DNA from 3 places in the Kitasatospora sp. NBC_01287 genome. Region 2 is predicted to be linked to each of the others. Evidence: riboswitches for the same ligand, from Rfam matches in the RefSeq annotation. Region 2 holds a riboswitch; each other region holds the start of a gene.
The links. Region 2 has a riboswitch for thiamine pyrophosphate ahead of thiC (phosphomethylpyrimidine synthase ThiC). Riboswitches for the same ligand answer to the same signal wherever they lie in the genome.
Positions count from the first base shown of each region.

Region 1 (5,136 bases), 2.1 Mb from region 2:
ACGCCCCAGACCAGCCCGCGCCGGGAGCGCGGCGACCGTCCGCGGCGCGGCGGGGTGGGCTCGTGGTAGGGGCGCGGCCGGGTGATCAGCGACTCCGGCGGCGCGGTGAAGACGCTGGTGCGCTCCACCGCCGGGGCGGGCGGCGCCGACAGGTCCAGCACCGAGGTCGCGTCGGCCGACGAGAAGCGCGGGGCCTGCCGGGTGGAGGCGGGCGGCTCGGCGTCCAGCTGGGCGGGCGTGAGGGCGCGCCGGGCCCGCTGCACCGCGGCCAGCAGCTCGACCGCGTCCCACGGCCGGGCCCCGGGGTCGCGGGCGGTGGCGGCGGCGACGATCGCGTCCAGCTCCGGGGCCAGTCCCGGCACGGCGAGCGAGGGCGCCGGCACGTCCTCGTGCAGGTGGCGGTAGATCACCTGCAGCGGGTTGTCGCCGACGTAGGGCTTGCTGCCGGTCAGCAGCTCGTAGAGCATGATGCCGGCCGCGTAGACGTCCACCCGCTGGTCGGTGGCGCTGGAGGGTTGGATCTGCTCGGGGGCCAGGTACGAGACCGTGCCCATGATCACACCGGGCGTGGTGGTGTCGGTGATCTGGGCGTCCGCGCCGGAGAGCAGCCGGACCAGGCCGAAGTCGGCGACCTTGACCAGGCCGCCGTCGGTGATCAGCACGTTCTCCGGCTTGACGTCCCGGTGCACCAGGTTGGCCCGGTGCGCGGCGCCCAGCGCGGCCAGCACCGGCTCCAGCACGTCGAGCGCGGCCCGCACCGAGAGCGCGCCGCGGTCGCTCAGCAGGTCGCGCAGGGTCCGCCCGGGCACGTACTCCATGGCCAGGAAGACCGAGCCGCCGTCCGCGCCCTGGTCGAAGACGTTGACCACGTTGGGGTGGGAGAGCCGGGCGACGGCCTTGGCCTCCCGGATGAAGCGGTCGGTGAACCCGGCGTCCCCGGCCAGCGCGGGGTGCATCACCTTGAGCGCGAGCACCCGGTCGAGCCGGGTGTCGGTGCCCCGGTAGACCGTGGCCATGCCCCCCACCGCGATGCGCTCCTCGACCCGGTAGCGGCCGTCGAGCAGCGTCCCGAGATGGGGGTCCCCCCAAGCGGAAGGCGGAGGATCGTTCAAGGTCGTGTCCACCAGAGGAGTGTAGGGGCGGACAGAACACGGTTGGATGACCTGGCCGTCATAATTCAATACGACGGTTGGTCATCAGTGCGGGCGAACGGTGCCGGACGGGCCGTCAGAAGGCGGGCCGCTCCCGGTGGTCCAGGTCGGCGCGCCCGGCCATCGTCGAGGAGGCCTCGGCGTGGAAGCGGCGCGGGATCCGCCCGGCCCGGTGGGCCAGCCGCCCGGCCTCAGCGGCCCGGCGCATCGCGTCCGCCATCAGCACCGGGTCCTGCGCGCGGGTCACGGCCGAGGCCAGCATCACCGCCGAGCAGCCCAGTTCCATCGCGAGCGCCACGTCCGAGGCGGTGCCCGCGCCGGCGTCCAGGATCACCGGGACGCCCGCGCCCGCCACGATCAGCTGGAAGTTGTGCGGGTTGCGGATGCCCAGGCCCGAGCCGATCGGCGAGCCCAGCGGCATGATCGCCGCGCAGCCGACGTCCTCCAGCTTGCGGGCCAGCACCGGGTCGTCGTTGGTGTAGGGGAGCACGGTGAAGCCCTCGTCCACCAGCGTCTCGGCGGCGTCCAGGAGTTCGATCGGATCCGGCAGCAGGGTCCGCTCGTCGGCGATCACCTCCAGCTTCACCCAGTCGGTGCCGAGCGCCTCGCGGGCCAGCCGGGCGGTCAGCACCGCCTCGCCCGCGGTGAAGCAGCCGGCCGTGTTGGGCAGGATCCGGATGCCGTTGCGGACCAGCACGTCCAGCACCGAGCCCTGGGTGTCGGCCTTGACCCGGCGCATCGCCACCGTGGTCAGCTCGGTGCCCGAGACGCGCAGCGCCTGCTCCAGGACCTCCAGGCTGGGCGCCCCGCCGGTGCCCATGATCAGGCGGGAGGTGAAAGTGGTGTCGGCGATCGTCAGCAGGTCGTCGGCCATCGCGGCGTCAGCCTCCCTGCACGGCGGTGAGGATCTCCACCCGGTCGCCGGCCGCCAGCAGGGTGCCGGCCCACGAACCGCGCGGCACCACGGCCTCGTTGACCGCGGCCGCCACCCCGGAGGGGGCCTTGGACAGCTCGGCGACCAGCTCGGCGAGGGTGGCCCCGCCGCTGACCTCGCGCGGCTCGCCGTTGACGGTCAGGGGGACGGTCACGGGGACGGCTGGGGGGCCGGTCACGGGGACGGCCGGGGGGATCAGGCTCATACCAGGCTCCTGAGGGCGAAGCGGTCGGGGGAGAACGGGGCGGCCCGCTCGGGCAGCGTGCCGTCGGCCAGGTACTCGGCGAGCAGGTCGCCGGTGACCGGGGTGAGCAGCACGCCGTTGCGGTAGTGGCCGGTGGCGGCGACCAGTCCGGGCAGCGCGGTGGGCCCCAGCAGCGGGGCGTTGTCGGGCGAGCCGGGGCGCAGGCCCGCGCCGGTCTCCACCAGCGGCAGCTCGGTGATCCCGGGGACCAGCTCGTGGGCGTCGCGCAGCAGCTCGTAGACGCCGCCCGCGGTGACGGTGGTGTCGTGGCCCTGCTCCTCGGTGGTCGCCCCGACCACCAGCTCGCCGTCCGCCCGCGGCACCAGGTAGAGGTGGCCGCCGCGCACCACCGCGCGCACGTTGCGGGAGAGGAAGGGGCGGTAGGCGGCCGGGATCCGCAGCCGCAGGATCTGGCCCTTGACCGGGCGGATCGCGGGCAGCACCCCGGGCGGCAGGCCCGGTAGCAGGTGGCTGCGCGCGCCCGCGGCCAGCACGGTCCGAGCGGCGAGCAGCCGCTCGCCGGTGCCCAGCCGCACGCCCGTCGCCCGGTCGTCCTCGACCAGCAGCTCGACGGCCTCGGCCCGGTGCAGCAGCACACCGCTCAGCTCGCAGGCCCGCACCAGCGCCGCCGCCAGCCGCCGCCCGTCCACCTGGTGGTCGCCGGTGACCAGCAGGCCGCCGCGCACCCCCGGGGCCAGCATCGGCTCCAGCCGGCGGGCCTCGCGGCCGCTCAGCCAGTCGGAGGCGAGGCCGAGCCGCTGGTGGAAGGCGTGCAGCTCGCTCAGCTCGGCCTTGTCGTCGGCGTCCAGCGCGACCGCCAGCGTGCCGGTGACGCGGTAGCCGGTGTCCAGGCCGGTCAGCTCGGTCAGCTCGGCGGTGAAGGCGGCGTACCGCTCGTTGGACGCCATGCCCAGGCGCAGCAGCGGTTCCTCGCCGTACTGCAGCTCGGTGACCGGGGCCAGCATGCCCGCCGCGACCCGCGCGGCACCGCCGCCGGGGGCCGGGTCGACCACGGCCACCCGCAGCCCGCGCTGCGCGGTGCGCCAGGCGACCGCCAGGCCGATGATGCCGCCGCCGATCACCAGCACGTCGGTCGGTGCGTCGTCCTCGGTGCGAGACAAGGCGTTGGCGCGAGACAAGGCATTGGTGTGCGACAAGTCATTGGTGCGTGACAAGAGGACCGGTTCTCCCTTCGCCGGCATGACCCGGATCAGGTTCGGACGGTCGCGGGCCGCCGTAGCCCGCCTCTCAGCCCGGTGCACCGGGCTCCCGTGAGGATGCCCCCACCATAACGCCGGGTGACGGGCGGACTGAAGGCACGACCACTCGGCGGACGCCGCCGGGATCGCTACAGTGCTGCAGGTGGAAGAGCTGAGGAGCACGGATCGGGTGGTCGTGGTCGGCGCGGGGCTGGCGGGCGCGCAGTGCGCGGTGGCCTTGCGGGAGGCGGGCTGGAGCGGGCCGCTGAGCCTGGTCGGCGCGGAGCCGCACCGCCCCTACGACCGGCCGCCGCTCTCCAAGGACGTGCTCCTCGGCAAGGTCGCCGCGACCGCCTTCGACCTGGACTGGGAGGCGCTCGACGTCCGGTTGCTGACCGGCCGCCGGGCCACCGGGCTGGCCCCGGGCACGCTGCGTACCGACGCGGGCGACCTGCCCTACGACCGCCTGGTCATCGCCACCGGCGCGAGGCCGGTGCGGCTGCCCGGCGACGAGGCCGCCCGGGTGCTGCGCACCGTCGACGATTCGCTCGCACTGCGTGCAGTCCTGCGCCCCGGCGCCCACCTGGTACTGGTCGGCGCCGGCTGGATCGGCGCCGAGACCGCGACCGCCGCACGCCTGCTCGGCTGCCGGGTCACCGTGCTGGAGGCGGCCGGGGAGCCGCTGCCGGGCGCGCTGCCGGCCGAGCTGACCGAGCCGATGCGGGCCTGGTACGCCGAGGCCGGGGTCGAGCTGCGGCTCGGCGCCCGGGTGGACCGGATCGTGCCCGGCGCGGTGCACCTGGCCGACGGGGAGACGGTGCCCGCCGACGAGGTGGTGATCGGCGTCGGCGCCCGCCCCGACACCGCCTGGCTGGCCGGCTCCGGCATCGAGCTGGACGCCGCCGGCGCGATCCTCGCCGACGCCGCGCTGCGCACCTCGCTGCCCGGGGTCTGGGCGGCCGGCGACTGCGCGGGCTACCCCTCCACCCGGTACGGCGGGCGGGTCACCGTGCAGCACTGGGACCACGCGCTGCACTCGGGGCGGGCGGTGGCGGCCGGGCTGCTGGGCGCGGCGGCCCCGTACGACCCGGTGCCGTACTTCTGGTCCGAGCAGTTCGGGCGGATGGTGCAGTACGCGGGCCGGCACGCTGCGGGCGACCTGCTGCTGCGGCGCGGCTCGCCCGCCGACCCCGGGTGGAGCGCGCTCTGGCTGCGCGAGGGGCGGCCGGTGGCGGTGCTGACCGTGGACCGCCCGCGCGACCTGGCCCAGGCACGGCGGCTGATCGACCAGGGCCGCGAGCTGGACCCGGTGCTGGCCGCCGACCCCGCCGTGCCGCTCAAGTCGGCCGTGCGCTGAGGCGCTCCGAGCGGGTGCGTGGTGCGCCGGGGCCCGGCGAGGTGGCAGGCTGGTGCTGTGAGTGAGACGGAATCCAAGATCGAATCCCTGGTCCAGGACTGGACCTACCTGCCCGACATCTCCGAGCGCTGGGGGGTGCTGGTCACCGAGGTCCGCCAGATGGTCAAGGACCACAAGCTGATCGCGGTGCGCCGCGGCCCCAACCGGTCGCTCCAGGTCCCGGCCGCCTTCATCGAGGACGACGGCCTGGT
Region 1 covers NZ_JAPEPB010000001.1:6,724,333-6,729,468, forward strand. Annotated here, with positions in the region: gene pknB (Stk1 family PASTA domain-containing Ser/Thr kinase) at 1-1,124, opposite strand, end outside; gene OG455_RS29420 (thiazole synthase) at 1,228-2,025, opposite strand; gene thiS (sulfur carrier protein ThiS) at 2,033-2,290, opposite strand; gene thiO (glycine oxidase ThiO) at 2,287-3,468, opposite strand; TPP riboswitch at 3,500-3,612, opposite strand; gene OG455_RS29435 (NAD(P)/FAD-dependent oxidoreductase) at 3,683-4,885, shown strand; gene OG455_RS29440 (Rv2175c family DNA-binding protein) at 4,943-5,136, shown strand, end outside.
Region 1: it holds a riboswitch for thiamine pyrophosphate, as region 2 does, so the genes downstream of both, thiO (glycine oxidase ThiO) here and thiC (phosphomethylpyrimidine synthase ThiC) in region 2, are expected to answer to the same signal.

Region 2 (5,136 bases):
CGCACTATCCGCAGGACGCCGTCCTCCTCGATGACGTCCACCTCATCCCCGGGGCGCAGGCCGCACTTCTCGCGAAGGTCTGCGGGGATGGTGACCTGCCCTTTGCTGTTGAGTCGCATCTCCCACCTCGAAGTAGCACGTATTACCCCTACCACGTAATACTACTCCCGCGACCGAATCACTGACTGCGAGATGCGGACAGAGGAACCGGCCGGACGTGGCAAGGCGCCGGGCCGGGAAGCCCCCTCCTGCCTCCCGGACCAGCGCCTCGTCAGGTGGTGCCTCAGTCCGCCAGGGGCAGGTAGACCCGGTTGCCGTGGGAGGCGAACTCGGCGGACTTCTCGGCCATGCCGGCCAGCGCCTCGGCGTCGAAGTCGCTGCTGACCGCCGTGGATCCCTCGCCGTGCTCGGCGCGGATCTTCTGGCTGATCTTCATGCTGCAGAACTTCGGCCCGCACATCGAGCAGAAGTGCGCCGTCTTCGCTGGCTCGGCCGGCAGCGTCTCGTCGTGGAAGGCGCGGGCCGTCTCGGGGTCGAGGGCCAGGTTGAACTGGTCCTCCCAGCGGAACTCGAAGCGCGCGTCGGAGAGCGCGTCGTCCCACTCCTGGGCGCCGGGGTGGCCCTTGGCGAGGTCGGCGGCGTGGGCGGCGATCTTGTAGGTGATCACGCCGGTCTTGACGTCGTCCCGGTTCGGCAGGCCCAGGTGCTCCTTGGGCGTGACGTAGCAGAGCATCGCGGTGCCCCACCAGGCGATCATCGCGGCGCCGATGCCGGAGGTGATGTGGTCGTAGCCGGGCGCCACGTCGGTGGTGAGTGGGCCGAGCGTGTAGAACGGGGCCTCGTCGCAGATCTCCCGCTGGAGGTCCATGTTCTCCTTGATCTTGTGCATCGGGACATGGCCCGGGCCCTCGATCATCACCTGGACGTCGCGCTCGCGGGCGATCCGGCCCAACTCGCCCAGGGTGCGCAGCTCGGCGAACTGCGCCTCGTCGTTGGCGTCCGCGATCGAGCCGGGGCGCAGGCCGTCACCGAGCGAGAAGGTGACGTCGTAGGCGCGCAGGATGTCGCAGAGTTCCTCGAAGTTGGTGTAGAGGAAGTTCTCCTGATGGTGCGCCAGGCACCAGGCGGCCATGATCGAGCCGCCGCGCGAGACGATGCCGGTCTTGCGGCGGGCCGTCAGCGGGACGTAGCGCAGCAGCACGCCGGCGTGCACCGTCATGTAGTCGACGCCCTGCTCGCACTGCTCGACGATGGTGTCCCGGTAGACCTCCCAGCTCAGCTCCTCGGCCTTGCCGTCCACCTTCTCCAGCGCCTGGTAGAGCGGCACGGTGCCGATCGGCACGGGGGAGTTGCGCAGGATCCACTCGCGGGTGGTGTGGATGTTGCGGCCGGTGGAGAGGTCCATCACCGTGTCGGCGCCCCAGCGGGTGGCCCAGGTCATCTTCTCCACCTCCTCCTCGATCGAGGAAGTGACCGCGCTGTTGCCGATGTTGGCGTTGATCTTCACCAGGAAGTTGGTGCCGATGATGGCCGGCTCGACCTCGGGGTGGTTGACGTTCAGCGGGATGACCGCGCGGCCGCGGGCCACCTCGTCCCGCACGAAATCGGCCGCCAGGCCCTCGCGCAGCGCGATGAACTCCATCTCGGGGGTGGTGATCCCGCGCTTGGCGTAGGCGAGTTGGGTGACGGCGGCGCCGTCGCGGGCCCGCAGCGGGCGGCGCGGGCGGCCGGGGAAGACGGCGTCCAGGTTGCGCAGGTTGCCGCCGCGCGGCGAGGTGTGCTTGATCCCGTCGTCCTCCGGGCGCGCCTCGCGGCCGTCGTACTCCTCGACGTCGCCGCGCTGGCGGATCCACGGGTCGCGCAGCGGGGGCAGGCCGCGGCGGACGTCGGCCTCGAAGGCGGGGTCGGTGTACGGGCCCGAGGTGTCGTACAGCGGGACGGTGCGCTCGTTGGTCAGCACCACCTCCCGGTAGGGGACCCGCAGGTCGGGACGGGAGCCCTCGCGGTAGGCCTTGCGCCAGGCCGGCGTCGGGTACCCGGTGGTCGCGCTGGTCACGGTGGTGGGGGTGGCAGTGGACGCGTTGGTGGCGTCGGCCGCCGCGTCGGCGGCAGCCGGGCGTGCGTCGGCAGCCGGACGTGCGTCATCAAATGTGGTCATCAGACCCTCTACTCCCTACGCCGGCATTACCCGGTCCAGGTTCCTGCGGTCGGCGCAGCGTTCGGTCCATGGCCTGGGAAACGGCCACGGGCCCTTCAGCGCCCTCTCAGCCCGGTGCTCCGAGCTCCCGTCGGCAGGCGGACTTGCCTGCCCAAAGATGTGTCCCACACGGTAGCCGCAGGCCCGGGGGGTGGTCCAGTAGGGGTCCGGGCAGCGCGACGACGCCGGATCGGCACCGGGCGGGGGCGGCATTCGGACAGTGCGTCAGACTGGGAGGACGCCGACGACGGCGGGACGGAAGGGGGAGTGGTCGCGTGATCGGATACCTGGGACGGGTGACCGGCAAGGTGGGGCCGGGCCTGGTCGGCGAGGTGATGGTGCACGTGCCGGAGCGGCAGAGCACCGAGGCGTTCCTGGCCTACCTGGCGCTGCCGGGCGAGGCGCTGCCGGTCGGCACACCGGTGCTGGTGGTCGAGTACCAGCCGCCGCGCACGGTGTACGTCGCCCCGGCGGGCCCCTGAACCACGGCAACTCGGCCGGCACACTGCGTCGCCTTCCGGCCACCGAGGTCCACGCCGGGTGACCACCTGTCACAGCCTCGCGGGACACGCCGCGCCGGACTGGCCAACTGATCGAAACAGGCGCAGAATCTCGACTCGCCACCGCGTTCCGCGCAATCCTGCACAACCGAGCGCAGCCACGGAGCGGTGTGCCCTGAAGGGGGAAAAGGCCGATGTTGATCGGCACCATCGCGGGGATCGTCGCCGCGGCAGTCGTGATTCTGATCGTGATCTTCAAGATGTGCTGGCGGGTCGCCGAGCCGAACGAAGCACTGATCATCTCCGGTTCCAAGCACCGCACCGAGGGCCTCGCCGACGGACTCGGCTTCCGGGTGGTGACCGGGCGGGGGACCCTGGTGACCCCCGGCATCCAGGTGGTCCGCAAGCTCTCGCTCGACCTCAACGAGGCCGACCTGGACGTCGAGTGCGTGACCTCGCAGGGGATCCCGGTCCAGGTCAAGGGCGTGGTGATCTTCAAGGTGGGCGACGACACGGTGTCGATCGCCAACGCCGCGCGCCGCTTCCTGGACCAGCAGAAGATGATGGGCCAGCGGGTCCACAACGTCTTCGCCGGTCACCTGCGCTCCATCGTCGGCGGGCTGACGGTCGAGGAGATGATCCGCGACCGCGAGCGCCTGACCGGGGAGACCCGGGCCGCCTCCGGGGCCGAGATGGAGAAGCTCGGCCTGATCATCGACTCGCTGCAGATCCAGGAGATCCTGGACCCGACCGGCTACATCAAGAACCTGGCCGCCCCGCACGCCGCCGCCGTCCAGCGCGACGCGCGCATCGCGGCTGCCTCGGCCGACCGGGAGGCCACCGAGGCGGAGCAGGAGGCGTTCGCCCGCAAGGCCGAGGCCACCCGCAACTCCGGTATCCAGCAGGCCGGCTACCAGGCCGAGATGGACACCGCCGCGGCCCGCGCGCTGCAGGCCGGCCCGCTCGCCCAGGCCGCCTCCCGGCAGGAGGTCGTGGTCCAGGAGACCAAGGTCGCCGAGCTGGAGGGTCACCGCAAGGAGCAGCAGCTGCAGGCCGAGGTCCGCAAGCCGGCCGACGCCCGCGCCTACGAGACCCGCACCAAGGCCGAGGCCGACCGCGACGCGCGCATCTCGGCCGCCCAGGCGCAGGCCAAGGAGACCGAGCTCAAGGCGGGCGCCGAGGCGAACCGGGTGAAGATCGCCGCGCTGGCCGAGGCCGAGGCGACCAAGGCGCGCGGTCTGGCCGCCGCCGAGGCGACCCGGGCCACCGGTCAGGCCGAGGCAGCCGCGGCCGAGGCCAAGGGTCTGGCGACGGCCGAGGCGGCCCGCGCGCTGGGTCTGGCCGAGGCCGAGGCGATCAAGGCCCGGGCGGCCGCGCTGGCCGAGAACCAGGAGGCCGTGGTCGCCCAGCAGTTGGCCGAGAACTGGCCGGAGATCGTCCGGGCGGGAGCCGAGGCCTTCGGCAACGTCGAGCACATGGTGCTGCTCAACGGCGCCGAGGGGATGGGCGAGATGTTCGCCAAGGCGCTCACCATGGGCGGCACCGGCCTGGGGCTGGCCCGCCAGCTGCTCGGCTCGATGAGCCCGGCCGCCGAGAGCGCGGACGAGGCGGCCAGGCCGAGCACGGCCGCCGCCACCACCACGCACGCCATCCCGCTCCAGGCGGACCCGACCGCCTGACGCCGGACAGCGGGACGGTGTGGCCCGCTCCGCCTTCGGGCGGGGCGGGCCACACCGCTTCGGGCGGGAGGTGCCCCCATGGGGTCGGCGCCGGAGATCCGCACCGCCGTGCGGTGCAGCTCCTCGGCGATCACCCGCAGCTCCTCGTGCACCACGGCGGGGTCGAAGTCCTCGCGGGAGATCCCGTCGCCGGGGCGGAAGCCGGTGTCGTAGTCGATGCCCTTGCCGCGCATGGTTCTTCTTCCGGTCTGGTCGGAGCGGTGGGCGGGGCGGGGTGTCAGGCCTGCTCGGTGAGGAGCTTCTTCATCCGCTCGGTGCTCGGCCCGGAGAGCACGCTCGCCACCCCGATCGCGCCGATCAGGAAGACGGTGGGCAGCCAGACCATGGTGGTCAGCGGCAGCGTGTAGGCCCCGACCACCCGGGCCGCGCACTCCAGCAGCAGCGCCGCGCCCCAGATCACCGAGTGCCGCAGCGCGTGGCGGCGGAAGACGTCGCTGGAGGCGGACAGCCGCTCCCAGGCGGCCTCGCGCGCCGTGTCGCCGCCGGTCAGGAAGGGGCGCAGACCCATCGCCATCAGCGGCTTGCCGCGCAGCGCGGAGAAGAGGATGCCGGCGCCGATCGCGCTGCTCACCAGGCCGTCCTTGGCGATCATCAGCCGAGGGTCGCCGGTGAGGAAGGTGGTGACGATGCCCGCCACGTTGACCACCAGCATCAGGCCGGCCAGCGCGTTGGCCTCGCGCCGGCGGGTCAGTGCGTAGAG
Region 2 covers NZ_JAPEPB010000001.1:4,670,431-4,675,566, forward strand. Annotated here, with positions in the region: gene OG455_RS19950 (AbrB/MazE/SpoVT family DNA-binding domain-containing protein) at 1-119, opposite strand, end outside; gene thiC (phosphomethylpyrimidine synthase ThiC) at 284-2,158, opposite strand; TPP riboswitch at 2,155-2,300, opposite strand; gene OG455_RS19960 (hypothetical protein) at 2,473-2,679, shown strand; gene OG455_RS19965 (flotillin family protein) at 2,892-4,376, shown strand; gene OG455_RS19970 (VC0807 family protein) at 4,654-5,136, opposite strand, start outside.

Region 3 (5,136 bases), 160 kb from region 2:
CGGTACGGGGTCACCGCACGACAGTTTTCAAGACTGTTCCCTTAGGCCGCTCGGGCAGCTCTCCAGGCGGAGGTCAGCCTAACGGGTCCGCGGGGGTTCGGTGCACCGGTTTGCGGCTGGGCGGGACGGGGGTTACTGGTCGCCGGAGCGGCTGCCCAGGGTGACGCTGGTGTGGCCGGAGGTGCCGTTGCGGGTGTAGTCGACGTCCACCTTGTCGCCGGGGGCGTGCGTCCAGATGGCGCTGACCAGGGCGGGACCGTTGTCGATGATCTCGCCGCCGAGCTTGGTGATCACGTCGCCCGGCTTCAGGCCGGCCTGGTCGGCAGGGCCGCCGGGGGTGACGGCCGGGGTGCCGCCGACCGGGGAGGTCATGATCTGCGCGCCGTCCCCGCTGTAGTCGTCGTTGCGCAGCACGCCGAGGGTCGCGTAGACCGGGGTGCCGGTGGTGATCAGCATCTGGGCGACCCGCTTGGCCTGGTTGATCGGGATCGCGAAGCCGAGGCCGATGCTGCCGGCCTGGCCGCTGCCGCTGGAGTTGGACTGGATCGCCGAGTTGATCCCGATCACCTGGCCGCTCGCGTTGAGCAGCGGGCCGCCGGAGTTGCCCGGGTTGATCGAGGCGTCGGTCTGCAGCGCGTTCATGTACGAGGTCTGGGTGCTGGCCTGGTCACCGGAGGCGACCGGGCGGTTCTTGGCGCTGATGATGCCGGAGGTGACGGTGCTCTCCAGGTCGTACGGCGCGCCGATGGCGATCGACACGTCGCCGACCGCGACCTGGTCGGAGTCGCCCAGCGGGAGCGGGGTGAGCTTCTCGCTCGGCTGCGCGTCCAGCTTGACCACCGCGAGGTCGTAGCCCTTGGCCTTGCCGACCACCGAGGCGGGGTAGGTGTTGCCGTCGGAGAACTTGACGCTCAGCTTGCCGCCGTTGTCCGCCGGGGCGACCACGTGGTTGTTGGTCAGGATGTGGCCCTGGGTGTCGAAGATGAAGCCGGTGCCGGTGCCGGACTCCGAGCTGCCCTCCGCCTTGATGGTGACGGTGCTGGGCAACGCGGTGCCCGCGATGCCGGCCACCGAGTCGGGTGCCCGGTTGAGCGCGACCTGGTTGTTGGCGCTGGTGGTCGTGGTGCTGGAGCGACTGTTGCCGGTCAGGGCGGACGAGCCGGAGCTGCCGTTGCCCTTGAGCGCCGCGCCGGCCACCCCGCCCGCGACACCGGCCACCAGGGCGACCGCGGCGATCAGCGCGATCAGCGAGCCCTTGCCCTTCTTGCGCGGCGCGGGCGGCGGGGCGAAGCCGCCCGGGTACTCGCCGGGGAACTCCGGTCCGCCGGGGTAACCGGGGACGCCGCCCTGCGGGTGGCCGGCGAACTCCGTCCCCTCCGGGTAGCCGGGCAGGCCCTGCTGCGGGGTCGACCAGGCATCGCCGATCGGGGTGCCGGCGCCGAACGGGTGGTGCTGCTCGCCCTGCGGGGCCCCGGCGGCCGGCAGGCCGGGGGTGATCGGGGCGCCGCCCACGGGCGGGGCGGCGAGCGGGGCCGCGGGGGCCGCGTACGGGTTGGCGGGCGGCTCGACGGCGGGCGCCGACGGGACCGGCGGCGGGGCGTCCAGGTAGCCGGGCGCGGCCGGCGGCGGCGCGTCCAGGTAGGTCCTGGCGGGCTCGGCGGGCGGCGCGGCCGGGGTCGGCTCCGGGGCGGGCACCTTGGTCAGGGCCAGGGTCGGCTGCGGTGCCACGGGCCGCTCGGGCGCGCTCGCGTCCGCCACGCCCGGGTCCGCCGCGGGCAGGACCATCGTCGGCTCGCTCGCCGCGGGCTCGGTGCCCGCCCGGGGGTCACCGACCGCCGAAGTGCCCCCCGGCTCGCCGTGCCCGCTGGAGAGCTGCTCCCCCTGCGGACCGGTGGAACCACTCTCGTGCTCGGTGCTCACGGACGACCTCCATAGCTGACAGGGACCTTGGCCCCTAGTTTTTCCTATGCCCGATCTGGTTGCCGTAAGGGGCCGCCTGAAGAACTGGTAAGAATCCTTAGACGGACCGAACAGGCCCCCGTTCGCCCTGCTCGCGACACCCGAACGGCCTCCCCGAGGCGTTCCGCGATCCGGACGGCGCACTGCCGTGCCTTGGCGTAATCCAAGCGCCGGGCTACCCTGTCGCTTCCTGATCGACACGCGGGAGCTTGGACCCACCAGGCTGAGAGTGCGCTGATCGACCGTACGCCATGGCGGTGACGCCGGTGCGGTCGAGGGAGTGCTGACCGCCGGAACCTGTCCGGGTAATGCCGGCGTAGGGAGTCCTGGCCATGACGGCTGCTTCGCCTTCCCCATCTTCGCCTTCCCCGTCGTCACCCTCCTCGTCCTCCTCGCCCTCCTCGCCCTCGTCGCCCTCGTCGTCCTCGTCGTCCTCGTCGACGGCGGTGCTCGAACCGCGGGCCGCGGCCGGCCACGCCGAGGCACCGCTGGTGCTGGACACCGCGCCGCCGCGCACCCTGGGCTTCAAGGACCAGTTCGCGCTCTGGGCCAACCTGGGGATCAGCCTGATCGGCTTCACCAGCGCCGCCACCGTGCTGGGCCAGCCCGGCAGCGAGCTCTCCTTCACCGCGGCGCTGACCGCGATCGTGGCGGGCACCGTGATCGGCACCGCGATGCTGGGCGTGGCCGCGCTGATCGGCGCCCGCACCGGCGCGCCGGCCATGGCCGTGCTGCGCGGGCTCTTCGGCACCCGGCTCTCCTACGTGCCGACCGTGCTGAACATCGCGCAGTGCGTGGGCTGGGGCGTCTACGAGCTGATCGTGATCGCCTGGGGTGCCCAGACGGTGGCCGGTACCCAGGGCTGGCGCTGGCTCTTCGTGGTGCTGGCCGGCCTGCTGACCACCGTGCTGACGATCTGGCCGCTGGGGTCGATCGCGGCGCTGCGCAAGTACGTGGCGATCGCGGTGGGCGTGGCGATGGTCTACTACACCGTCCAGCTGGGGCGGCAGGGCTGGCCCGACCCGGGAGCCGGCAACTGGCACGGCTTCCTCGGCGCGACCGACGCGATCATCGCCGTCTCGATCTCCTTCGTGCCGCTGGCCGCCGACTACACCCGGCACTCGCGCACCGGGCGGGCCTCCTTCTGGGGGACCTTCTCCGGCTACACCGTGGCCCAGGTCTGGTGCTACCTGCTCGGCCTGATCGCGCTGCTCCAGTCGCACGGCAACGCCGACAACCTGCTGGACTCCTTCACCGGGGTGACGGCCGGCTGGGCCTTCCTGCTGGTCCTGGTGCTGCGCGAGGCGGACCAGTCCTTCGCCAACGTCTACTCGACCGCCATGTCGGTGCACAACCTCTTCCCGAGGGTCGACCGGCGGCTGCTGACCGGCGGGATCGGCCTGCTGGTCACCGTGCTGGCGCTGCGGATCACCGAGTTCACCAACTCCTACTACGCCTTCCTCGGGCTGATCGGCTCGGTCTTCGTGCCGCTGCTCGCGGTGCTGGCCGCCGACTACTTCCTGGGCCGCGGCCGGCGCGGCTGGGACATGTCGCAGCAGGCACCGGCCCGGCCACTGATGCTGCTGCCGTGGGCGTTGGGCCTGTGCACCTACCAGTTCCTGGCGCCGACCCAGCACGCCGGACCCTGGACGCGCTTCTGGACGGACACCCAGTCCTGGGCGCACTTCACCCCGCAGGAGTGGACCTCCGCCTCGCTCTTCTCCTTCCTGGTCGCGGGCCTGCTGACGCTGGGGCTGAACCGGCTCTCGGACACCGCCTGACCTGCGGAACCCGGCGTTGGGGTGCTCGTCGCGTCCGGGTCACCCGGGCCGCTTAGGGTGGTGCCGTGACGACTCCCGACCTCTCCGCCGCCGACCCCGCCCGCACCGCACCGGGGGTCCAGGTGGTCGCCCACCGCGGCTCCTCGGCCGCGCTGCCCGAGCACACCCTGGCGGCCTACCGGCGGGCGCTGACCGAGGGGGCCGACGCGGTCGAGTGCGACGTCCGGCTGACCAGGGACCGGCAGCTCGTCTGCGTGCACGACCGGACCATCGCCCGGGTCTCGGACGGCGGGCGCAAGGTGGTCTCCACGCTCACCCTGGCGGAACTGGCGGCGCACGACTTCGGCTCCTGGAAGCCGGTCGCCGACGAAGCACCAGCGGGCCCCGGCCGCCCCACCGGTGACGGCGGCGCGGCGGATCCGGAGCGGCACTCGGTGCTGAGGCTGGAGTCGCTGCTGGAGCTGGTCGCCGACTGCGGACGCCGGGTGGACCTGGCGATCGAGACCAAGCACCCGGTGCGCTACCGGGGCGCGGTGGAGGCCGAGCTGGTGCGGATGCTGCGCCGCTTCGGGATCCAGGGCGCGCCGGCCGGCGAGGGCGACCCGGCGCGGCCGCACGCCAGGCTGATGAGCTTCTCCGGGCTGGCGCTCGGCCGGCTGCGGGACTCGGCACCGGAGTTTCCCCGGGTCTTCCTCTTCGAGCACCCCTCGCTGCTGCGCCTGTGGCCCGGCGCCGGGCTGCCGGCCGGCGCGGTGATCGCCGGACCGGGCATCGAACTGGTCCGCCGCAAGCCGGAGTTGGTGACCCGGTTGCGGGCCGCCGGGCACCGGGTGCACGTCTGGACGGTGGACCGCCCCGAGGACGTCGCGCTCTGCCTGGAGCTCGGTGTCGAGGCGATCATCACCAACCGCCCCCGGGACGTGCTGGACCAGCTGGGCCGCTGATCGACCGTCCCATCGGACACACCCGCCACACCCGCCACACCCGGACCGTCCACCGCACGGCCACCGCATCACCTCGTGCGGCCGCCGTCCGCGCCCGCGCCCACTGCGCCGATTTGGCGTACGCGGGCGCGAAACCGGGTGGCGCACTGGCCGACGCGGACGGAATCCGCCCCCTCGATTGACGCAGCGTAAGCAGCTAATCACCTTTTGCGCACAGCGTGTTGCGCCAACCTCGGCGACTTCACAATTGACGGACCACGAGCGAGTCAACCCGTTTCCGGCGCATTCCCCCGGGGCATCCATCCCTCGGCAAACGCTGAAGGAGGTCCGGGGGTGGCGTTGATGGTGGCGCGTGAAGTGCCGACTTCATCAACCATGGCGGTGCCGCACGGCCCGGCCAGTGTCGGGGCCGCCCGGCGCCGGCTGCGGCGTGATCTGGGCGATCGCGAGGT
Region 3 covers NZ_JAPEPB010000001.1:4,826,659-4,831,794, reverse strand. Annotated here, with positions in the region: tRNA gene OG455_RS20745 (tRNA-Ser) at 1-64, opposite strand, end outside; gene OG455_RS20740 (S1C family serine protease) at 133-1,920, opposite strand; TPP riboswitch at 2,151-2,297, shown strand; gene OG455_RS20735 (cytosine permease) at 2,406-3,740, shown strand; gene OG455_RS20730 (glycerophosphodiester phosphodiesterase family protein) at 3,806-4,684, shown strand; gene OG455_RS20725 (hypothetical protein) at 5,054-5,136, opposite strand, start outside.
Region 3: it holds a riboswitch for thiamine pyrophosphate, as region 2 does, so the genes downstream of both, OG455_RS20735 (cytosine permease) here and thiC (phosphomethylpyrimidine synthase ThiC) in region 2, are expected to answer to the same signal.